DNA from 4 places in the Janthinobacterium sp. PSPC3-1 genome. Region 2 is predicted to be linked to each of the others. Evidence: predicted binding sites of a transcription regulator. Region 2 holds the regulator's gene; each other region holds the start of a gene.
What was found. The regulator sigma-54, encoded in region 2, starts transcription at its own class of promoters, with help from an activator protein. The targets are predictions, from matches to a motif close to TGGCANGNAANCTGCTTT.
Positions count from the first base shown of each region.

Region 1 (2,175 bases), on a different contig from region 2:
GGTGGTGCGACATGGTCGCTGATGACCAATTGAGCAACATGCATGCCAGGCTTTTTCCACGGCGCTGGCGATCCGGTATGCGCCGTACTGTCACAGTTGGCGAGGCGATGCTGTGCTGTTTTGTCACAGTGCGCTTACGCCGTGCGTGACAAACGGGTGCTGGCACAAGGGTTGCTGAAGGAGGGGACAAGGCCGTCTTGCGCCTTCTTGATAACGACAACAGGAGACCACCATGCATCAAACACCACGCCGCCATTTTCTTTGCCAACTGCTCGCCGTCGGCGGCATGGGCGCAGCCTCGCTCGCCGGCGCACAATCGACCGCGCCGAAAGTCGACGAGGACAGCGACCAGGCCAAGGCGCTCGGCTACCGCCACGATACGAACAAGGTCGATACCAAAAAATACCCGCAACACAAGCCGGCACAGCACTGTGCCAACTGTTCTTTCTTCCAGGGGAAAAAGGACGATGCCTGGGCGGGGTGCGCCATGTTCGGCCGCAAGCAGATTGCCGGGCCGGGCTGGTGCCTGGCGTGGGCCAAGCTTCCTGCTTAGAGCATGAAAAAGGCGCTGCCACGGCAGCGCCTCCCGATGATGGATGGGGCGGCTTTACAAAGGCATCTCGCGTCGTGTTTCCAGGTAGGCCTTTACCGCCCAGATCGCCTCCTGGCTGAATACCCCCTCGAATGGCGGCATGTAGACGGCGCCATTGCGCGAGCGGCCATGGCGCACCGTGTCCAGCACATATTGATCGATCTCCTGCGCACAACCATCTTTTTTCTTGGCATCAGGCAAGGCCGCGCAGTCATTGTCGAGCTTGCGCAAGTCCGGCGCCATGCCGCCCGAGACGGCCTCCAGCCCGTGGCAGCGGGCGCAATTTTGCGTATAGGCGGCGCTGCCGATGCGGATCGCTTCCGCATTGTTACGGTACGGGTTTTCCGTGCGCCACTCGGCGCCCAATTGTGGCAGTGTGGACGTGTCGACCGCCTGCGGCGTCATATTGCCGTGGGCCCAGACGGCCGCGGCCGCCAGCATGCAGGCGAGGCCGCCGGCTGCAAGGCGCACGGTGCGCAGGCGCCGGGCGTTTTTATTCGTGGTGGTAGAAATACGTGGGGTCATGATGGTCTCCGTTGTGGTTATGCGCTGATTGCGTCATGACCAGGGTAGCAATCGGTATGCCATCGCGCGCATCACCATGCGCCTTGCCGCTGCCGCTGTGCCGTTGCTCAGAAACGGAACAACTGCCAGACGCCGATGATCCCATTTGACGCAGCCTGCACGGCGGCACGTGACTATTGCCGCTGTTTGAAGGCTGGCACGGCATTTGCAAAACAAGAGATCAGGATCACCTGACACAACACTCCAAGGGCCGCCTCGCGGCGGCTTCATCGAAGCTAAAACCAACGAGAAAGAGGACGACATGAATCTGGCAGACATCAGCAAACTGGGCGTAGCCAATCCCTTCAAACAGCGCTACGACAACTATATCGGCGGCAAATTCGTCGCTCCCGTCAAAGGCGAATACTTCGGCAATATCACGCCGATCACCGGCCAGGTCTTCTGCGAAGTGGCCCGTTCCACTGCCGAAGACGTGGAGCTGGCGCTGGACGCCGCCCACGCCGCCAAGGAAGCGTGGGGCAAGACCTCGCAAACCGAACGCGCCAATATCCTCAACAAAATCGCCGACCGCATGGAAGCGAATCTGTCGCTGATCGCCACCGCCGAAACCATCGACAACGGCAAGCCGATCCGTGAAACCACGGCCGCCGACATCCCGCTGGCGATCGACCACTTCCGTTACTTTGCCGGTTGCATCCGCGCCCAGGAAGGTTCCGTTGCACAGATCGACTCGGAAACCTATGCCTATCACTTCCATGAGCCGCTGGGCGTGGTGGGCCAGATCATTCCGTGGAACTTCCCGATTTTGATGGCTGTCTGGAAGCTGGCGCCGGCCCTGGCCGCCGGCAATTGCGTGGTGCTCAAGCCGGCCGAGCAGACGCCGGCCTCGATCATGGTCTTGATCGAACTGATCGGCGACCTGCTGCCGCCCGGCGTGCTCAATATCGTCAACGGCTATGGCCTGGAAGCGGGCAAGCCGCTGGCATCCAATAAACGCATCGCCAAGATCGCATTCACCGGCGAGACGGGTACCGGCCGTTTGATCATGCAATACGCGG
Region 1 covers NZ_JAFCTQ010000063.1:6,608-8,782, reverse strand. Annotated here, with positions in the region: gene ACP7B7_RS30525 (high-potential iron-sulfur protein) at 233-553, shown strand; gene pedF (cytochrome c-550 PedF) at 608-1,117, opposite strand; gene adh (aldehyde dehydrogenase) at 1,419-2,175, shown strand, end outside.
Region 1: pedF (cytochrome c-550 PedF) is a predicted target of sigma-54. The motif match lies at 1,162-1,179, and genes of this name have one in related genera.

Region 2 (2,175 bases):
TCTGACGGTCGCACTCGGCTGCACGGGTGGCCAGCACCGTTCGGTGTATATGGCGGAACACCTGGCGCAGTATTTTGCCGACCGCGAACGGGTCGTGCTGCGCCACCGCGAGCGTAACTGAGCCGGAAAAATGGGCGCAAAAAAGGGCGCGAAGATAAAACAGCGCGCCCTTAGTTGATCACAACAATCTGGAGCGGCAGGCCTAGACGGCGGCGGCTTCTTCAGGAGTGTTGTCTGGCAGATGCTTGATCGCCTCTTTACCGTGCCCTTGCACTTTGGTTTTGTACTTCATCACTTGCCGGTCCAGCTTGTCGATCAGGCTGTCGATCGCGGCATACAGGTCTTGCGCCAGGCTTTCCACGTAGACGGTCTTGCCGCTCAGTCGCAGATTCACTTCGGCCTTCTGGCGTTTTTCTTTCTCTTTGAGGTTGTCGACGGTCAGAATCACGGCAATATCGATAACGTGATCGAAATGGCGTTTCACGCGCTCCAGTTTGGTTTGTACGTATTCACGGATGGCTGGTGTCACTTCGAGATGATGTCCGCTGATGGTGAGATTCATACACACTCCTAAAGATGATCGGGTTCGTGCGGTGTCCATCGTTCCGGCCCGCAGAGGAACCGAAAAAACTACAAAGACTTACGCAGACTCACTGGCGGAATTTTCAACGCTTCCCGGTATTTGGCAACAGTACGTCGCGCAATCACCATGCCTTGTTCCCCCAGCATGTCCGCAATCTTACTGTCGGATAAAGGATTTTTAGGGTTCTCTGCTCCTGTCAATTGCACGATCAAGGCCCGTATCGCCGTCGATGACGCCTCCCCTCCTGCTTCGGTGGCGACGTGGCTGCCAAAGAAATACTTCAACTCAAACATTCCATGCGGGGTCAGCATGTACTTTTGGGTTGTTACCCGCGAGATAGTACTCTCGTGTAAACCCAGTGTATCAGCTATTTCGCGAAGCACAAGTGGCCGCATGGCAACTGCGCCGTGCGAGAAAAAATCCTTTTGCCGTTCCACGATCGCCTGCGCCACGCGCAGGATGGTGTCGAAGCGCTGGCGCATGTTCTTGATCAGCCACTTGGCTTCCTGCAACTGCGCACCCATGCCGCCTTCGCCCTTGCCCTGCTTGAGCAGGTTGGCGTACATGGCGTTCACGCGCAGGCGCGGCATGACGTCATTGTTGAGCGATACCTGCCAGCCATTGCGGGCCCGCTTGACCACCACGTCCGGCACCACGTAATCGGACACGTCGGAAGCGAACACGGCGCCCGGATGCGGGTTGCACAAGCGAATCACGGTCTGTGCTTCGCGCAAGTCTTCATCGTCGCAGTCGAGGGCTTTCTTGAGCTTGTTGAAGTCGCGCTGGGCGAACCAGGTCAGGTGTTTCTCGACGATGTTCAAGGCCATGCGCCGCGTCACCAGCGCCACCTGCGGCAAGCGTTTGATCTGCAGCGCCAGGCATTCGGACGCATTGCGCGCACCCACGCCGGCCGGGTCGAAACTTTGCAGCAGCGACAGCGCCGTGCGCAGCTCATCCGCATCGACTTCCAGTTCTTCCGGCAGGCGCGCCAGGATATCGTCGAGCGGCTCTTCCAGGTAGCCATTGTCGTCGAGCGCATCGATGATCAATTCCACCAGCGCGCGGTCGCGCAGCTCCAGCACGGTCACGCGCATCTGTTCCATCAGGTGTTCGCGCAAGGTGCAGTGATGGGCCTCCAGTTGCGGACGGGAATCCTCGTCATCGGGCGCCTTGCCGCGGCTGGCCTCGTTCCAGTCGCTGTCGCCGCCCTCGGACGCGGCCGTGCTCTCGCCGCCATCGCCGTCAAACGACTCCGCTTCGGCGGCTGGCGCCGGCGCTTCCTGGCCCGGCGGCGCCGGTGGCGCTTCGCCGGGGGCGGCGGTCGAACTCAGGGCGCCATCGGACAGCAGGCGCAGCGAGCGGTCGAGCGGATCGTCGAGCCGTTCCAGCAAGGGATTATCGGTCAGCAATTGCTCCAGCTCCTGGTGCAATTCCAGCGTGGACAGTTGCAGCAGGCGTATCGATTGCTGTAATTGCGGCGTCAGTGCCAGGTGCTGCGAGGTGCGCAGTTGCAGGGATTGTTTCATTGGCTTACATGCGGAAGTGTTCGCCCAGATACACCCGGCGTACCGACTCGTTGGCGATGATGTCGT
Region 2 covers NZ_JAFCTQ010000002.1:271,706-273,880, forward strand. Annotated here, with positions in the region: gene rapZ (RNase adapter RapZ) at 1-121, shown strand, start outside; gene hpf (ribosome hibernation-promoting factor, HPF/YfiA family) at 203-562, opposite strand; gene ACP7B7_RS03430 (RNA polymerase factor sigma-54) at 631-2,109, opposite strand; gene lptB (LPS export ABC transporter ATP-binding protein) at 2,114-2,175, opposite strand, start outside.

Region 3 (2,175 bases), on a different contig from region 2:
ATAGGCTTTCCACTTCTTGATGAAGTCGGTATTCACCGGGTTCTTGACGGACTCGAAATAATTCCATGCCGCCAGGTGGCCCAGCAAAGGCTTGGTGTCGATGCCGCGCAGCTCTTCCTCGCCGACCGAGAACGCCACCACCGGCACATCGGTCGCTTTCAGGCCCGCATTGCCCAGTTCCTTGTAGAACGGCACGTTCGAATCACCATTGATGGTCGAGATAACGGCCGTCTTGCCGCCGGCCGAGAACTTCTTGATATTGGCAACGATGGTCTGGTAGTCGGCATGGCCGAACGGCGTGTAGACCTCGCTGATATCGCTGTCCTTGACGCCCTTGCTTTTCAGGAAGGCGCGCAGGATCTTGTTGGTGGTGCGCGGATACACATAATCGGTACCCAGCAGCACGAAGCGTTTCGCTCCGCCGCCATCGGCGCTCATCAGGTATTCGACGGCGGGAATCGCCTGCTGGTTTGGCGCGGCGCCCGTGTAGAACACATTCTTTTCCAGTTCCTCGCCCTCGTACTGCACCGGGTAGAACAGCAGGCTGTTGAGTTCCTTGAAGACCGGCAGCACGGACTTGCGCGACACCGAGGTCCAGCAGCCGAACACCACCGACACCTTGTCCTGCGCCACCAGCTGGCGCGCTTTTTCCGCGAACAGCGGCCAGTTCGAGGCCGGGTCGACCACCACCGGTTCCAGCTTCTTGCCCAGCACGCCACCCTTGGCATTGATCTCGGCGATCGTCATCAGCGCCACGTCTTTCAGCGACGTTTCGGAAATGGCCATGGTGCCGGACAGGGAATGCAGTATCCCTACCTTGATGGTGTCGGCGGCAAAGGCCGACTGCGTGTAGGCCGAGGCAACCATGGCCAATGCGCCTGCTGCTGCCGCTTTCAAGATGATGCGTCGTGACATGTGGACTCCTGAGTGTGGATGGATAGTCGAGAGGGGCATACGAATGTTGTTAAAGCAGAATGCATGCCAGCATTGGCCATGACGCGACAGGAGTAAAAGCGCCACGATGTGGTGCGCAGGTGGTTTTGTTGCACGAAAAAAAACCCGGCTGCACAAGGACTGTGCAACCGGGTTTGATTCATGCAATGCGATGGTGCTTTACTTCTGAACGCCCTTGCGTGGTGCACGCAAGCGGCGCCAGCCTTTGCGCAACAGCGGGAACAGGATGCCGAAGCCGACCAGCCACGGCAGGATGTAGGCCAGCGCCGTGATGGCGTTGGCCGTGCCCTCGGACAGGTTCTCCGTAAAATTGCCCAGCGAGCGCTTGACCGGCGACCAGAACGAATGCTTGCCCTGCGCACTGATCGATATCTTGAGCAAATCGGTGTCGATGCGCTGCATCAGCAGGGAATTGGCAGCCGTCGCCTCTTCCAGTTCGGTCTGCACTGTCGCCAGTTCCTTGGTGACCTTGATCAGTGCGTCGACATTGTTGCCCGATTTCTTTTCCAATGCCTGCAGCTGCGCCTGGTATTGCCTGAGCATTTCCAGGCGTTTGCGGCTGTCCATGACGGGACGGCCCAGGTCTTCCGCCTTGGTCCCCTGGCTGGTCAGCTCGCCTTCGGCCGCGACCAGTGCGACGATCTTCTGCACGCCGGCCGGCTTGGCGCGCAGGCTGATGCGCGCATGCATGTAGCGGCCACTGTCCAGGCTGGAATCGAGCAGCATGCAGCCATTGGCTGTATCGGCCTTGCAGGCGGCCACCACCTTTTCGTACAGAGGGCGCACCCGCGCCTCGCCCGTATCGACGCCGACCGAATGTTCATAGGCGAGAAATTCGGCGCCCTTCTCCTTGCCTTGCAGGCGCGCGGCGCTCGACTGGCCACCGCCATCGAGCTCGCCCTTGCTGCTGCAAGCGGCCAGCGCGAGCAGCGCCGCGACGGCCATTGTCTTGACCAGCTTGTTAGAAAATTGCATGATTTCCTTTTTATTAATATGTTATTGCTTGCATTTTATTGTCAAACGTAAATTATCGCCAACGCGGCGGAGAAGCCGACGAACCTGCCCGCTTTGGCCCAGCGCCGCTAACTGGTATCATGCGGGCAAACGCTGGCCGCTCAGGCGGCCCCAGCCCTGCAACACACCGCGAAGCGATCCCGCGCACGTGCGCGCCGCCGACGCCATACTATAAGAGAAACCATCCATCATGAGCACACCCAATCA
Region 3 covers NZ_JAFCTQ010000030.1:54,508-56,682, forward strand. Annotated here, with positions in the region: gene urtA (urea ABC transporter substrate-binding protein) at 1-915, opposite strand, end outside; gene ACP7B7_RS24220 (DUF4349 domain-containing protein) at 1,114-1,929, opposite strand; gene ACP7B7_RS24225 (DUF2760 domain-containing protein) at 2,159-2,175, shown strand, end outside.
Region 3: urtA (urea ABC transporter substrate-binding protein) is a predicted target of sigma-54. The motif match lies at 967-984, and genes of this name have one in related genera.

Region 4 (2,175 bases), on a different contig from region 2:
GTGCATCCAGGGCTTCTTCCAGCGAAGCGCAGACGGTAGGGATCAGTGCATCTTCCTCAGGCGGCAGATGGTACAGATCTTTCGAGGCGGCTTCGCCCGGATGGATCTTGTTGGCAACACCGTCCAGGCCGGCCATCAGCAACGCGGCGAAGCACAGGTATGGGTTGGCCAGTGGATCCGGGAAACGTGCTTCCACGCGGCGGCCTTTTGGATTGGCAACGTGTGGAATACGGATCGAAGCGGAACGGTTTTTCGCCGAGTACGCCAGTTTCACCGGTGCTTCGTAGCCTGGTACCAGGCGCTTGTACGAGTTGGTGCCCGGGTTGGTGATCGCGTTCAGTGCCTTGGCGTGCTTGATGATGCCGCCGATGTAGTACAGGGCGAAATCGGACAGGCCGGCATAGCCGTCGCCGGCGAACAGGTTCTTGCCATCTTTCCATACGGACTGGTGCACGTGCATGCCCGAACCGTTGTCGCCAACGATAGGTTTCGGCATGAAGGTGGCGGTCTTGCCGTAGCTGTGGGCCACGTTCCAGACCACGTATTTCAGGTTCTGCGTCCAGTCGGCGCGCTCGACCAGGGTCGAGAACTTGGTGCCGATTTCATTCTGGCCGGCGCCAGCGACTTCATGGTGGTGCACTTCGACCGGGATGCCCAGCGATTCGAGAATCAGGCACATTTCCGAACGCATGTCCTGGAAGCTGTCCACTGGTGGCACCGGGAAGTAGCCGCCCTTGACGGTAGGACGGTGGCCGCTGTTGCCGCCTTCGATGTCCTTGCCGGTCGACCACGAACCTTCGTCCGAACCGATCTTGACGAAGCAGCCCGACATGTCGATCTTCCAGCGCACGCTGTCGAAGATGAAGAATTCCGGCTCAGGGCCGAAGTAGGCGGTGTCGCCCATGCCCGACGATTTCAGGTAGGCCTCGGCGCGTTTCGCGATCGAGCGCGGGTCGCGGTCATAGCCCTTGCCATCCGACGGTTCGATCACGTCGCACTGCATGAACAGGGTGGTTTCTTCCATGAACGGGTCGATATTGGCGGTGCTTGGATCCGGCAGCAAAATCATGTCGGACGCTTCAATGCCCTTCCAGCCAGCGATCGAGGAGCCGTCAAAGGCGTGGCCCGATTCGAATTTGTCCATGTCGAAGTGCGACACGGGCACCGTTACGTGCTGCTCTTTACCACGGGTGTCGGCAAAGCGGAAATCAACGAATTTGACTTCGTTCTCTTCTACCATCTTCAAGACTTCTGCGGCTGTCATTGCCATGCGTATCTCCTAAATGAATGTGGGGTGAGCCGACCTGAATGCGTCTGGGCTGATGATGTTAAGCAAAGATTGCGTGCCACCAAAACTCACAGGAATCATAGCAGATTCCATGCCAGCTTTTAAGTCCCCAGGGCCGGCACGGGCAAACCATGGCTATCCCTGTGAAAGTTTGATCGACGTTAATTTATCGACATGTATTGCGCTAAATCAAAAATGCACTATGCAAGTGCGAAAAACAAATAATGCACCAATTTGTAGCGTTTACAACGAAAAATCTGAAAATGCCCGATTCTGGTGCAGTACGCAGGGTCGTTTGCGGTGCGCGTCCGGCGCACTATAATCATTTCCACCATTCCCTTACCTGGAGCCTGTCATGAGTACCCCCGCCGACATTCTGACTATTGCCCGCAGCCGCGCCAACGAGGGCACACCGTATGCCGGCGCCGTCACGCCGCAGGAAGCCTATGAGCTGCTGCAGCTCGACCCTGCCATCAAGCTGATCGACGTGCGCACCAATGCCGAGCGCGACTGGGTCGGCCGGGTCGATATCGCCGACACCCAGCACGGCGCGGTACAGTGGGCCACCTATCCGGGCGGCGTGCCCAATCCCGACTTCGTGCGGCAACTGGCCAACCAGGCCGGCCAGGACGACATCTTGCTGTTCCTGTGCCGTTCAGGCGTGCGCTCGCGCCACGCGGCCAAGCTGGCCACCGAACACGGCTACCCCAACAGCTACGACATCCTGGAAGGCTTTGAAGGCGACAAGGACGCCGATGGCCACCGCAAGGAAATCGGCGGCTGGTGCAAGGCCGGCCTGCCGTGGCTGGGCGCATAAAGACACACGCTGTTTGACATGACAGGCCACGCGCCGGCCTGAGACCGGTTACAACCATCCATGGCCGTTT
Region 4 covers NZ_JAFCTQ010000013.1:84,291-86,465, reverse strand. Annotated here, with positions in the region: gene glnA (type I glutamate--ammonia ligase) at 1-1,270, opposite strand, end outside; gene ACP7B7_RS15665 (rhodanese-like domain-containing protein) at 1,644-2,105, shown strand.
Region 4: glnA (type I glutamate--ammonia ligase) is a predicted target of sigma-54. The motif match lies at 1,368-1,385, and genes of this name have one in related genera.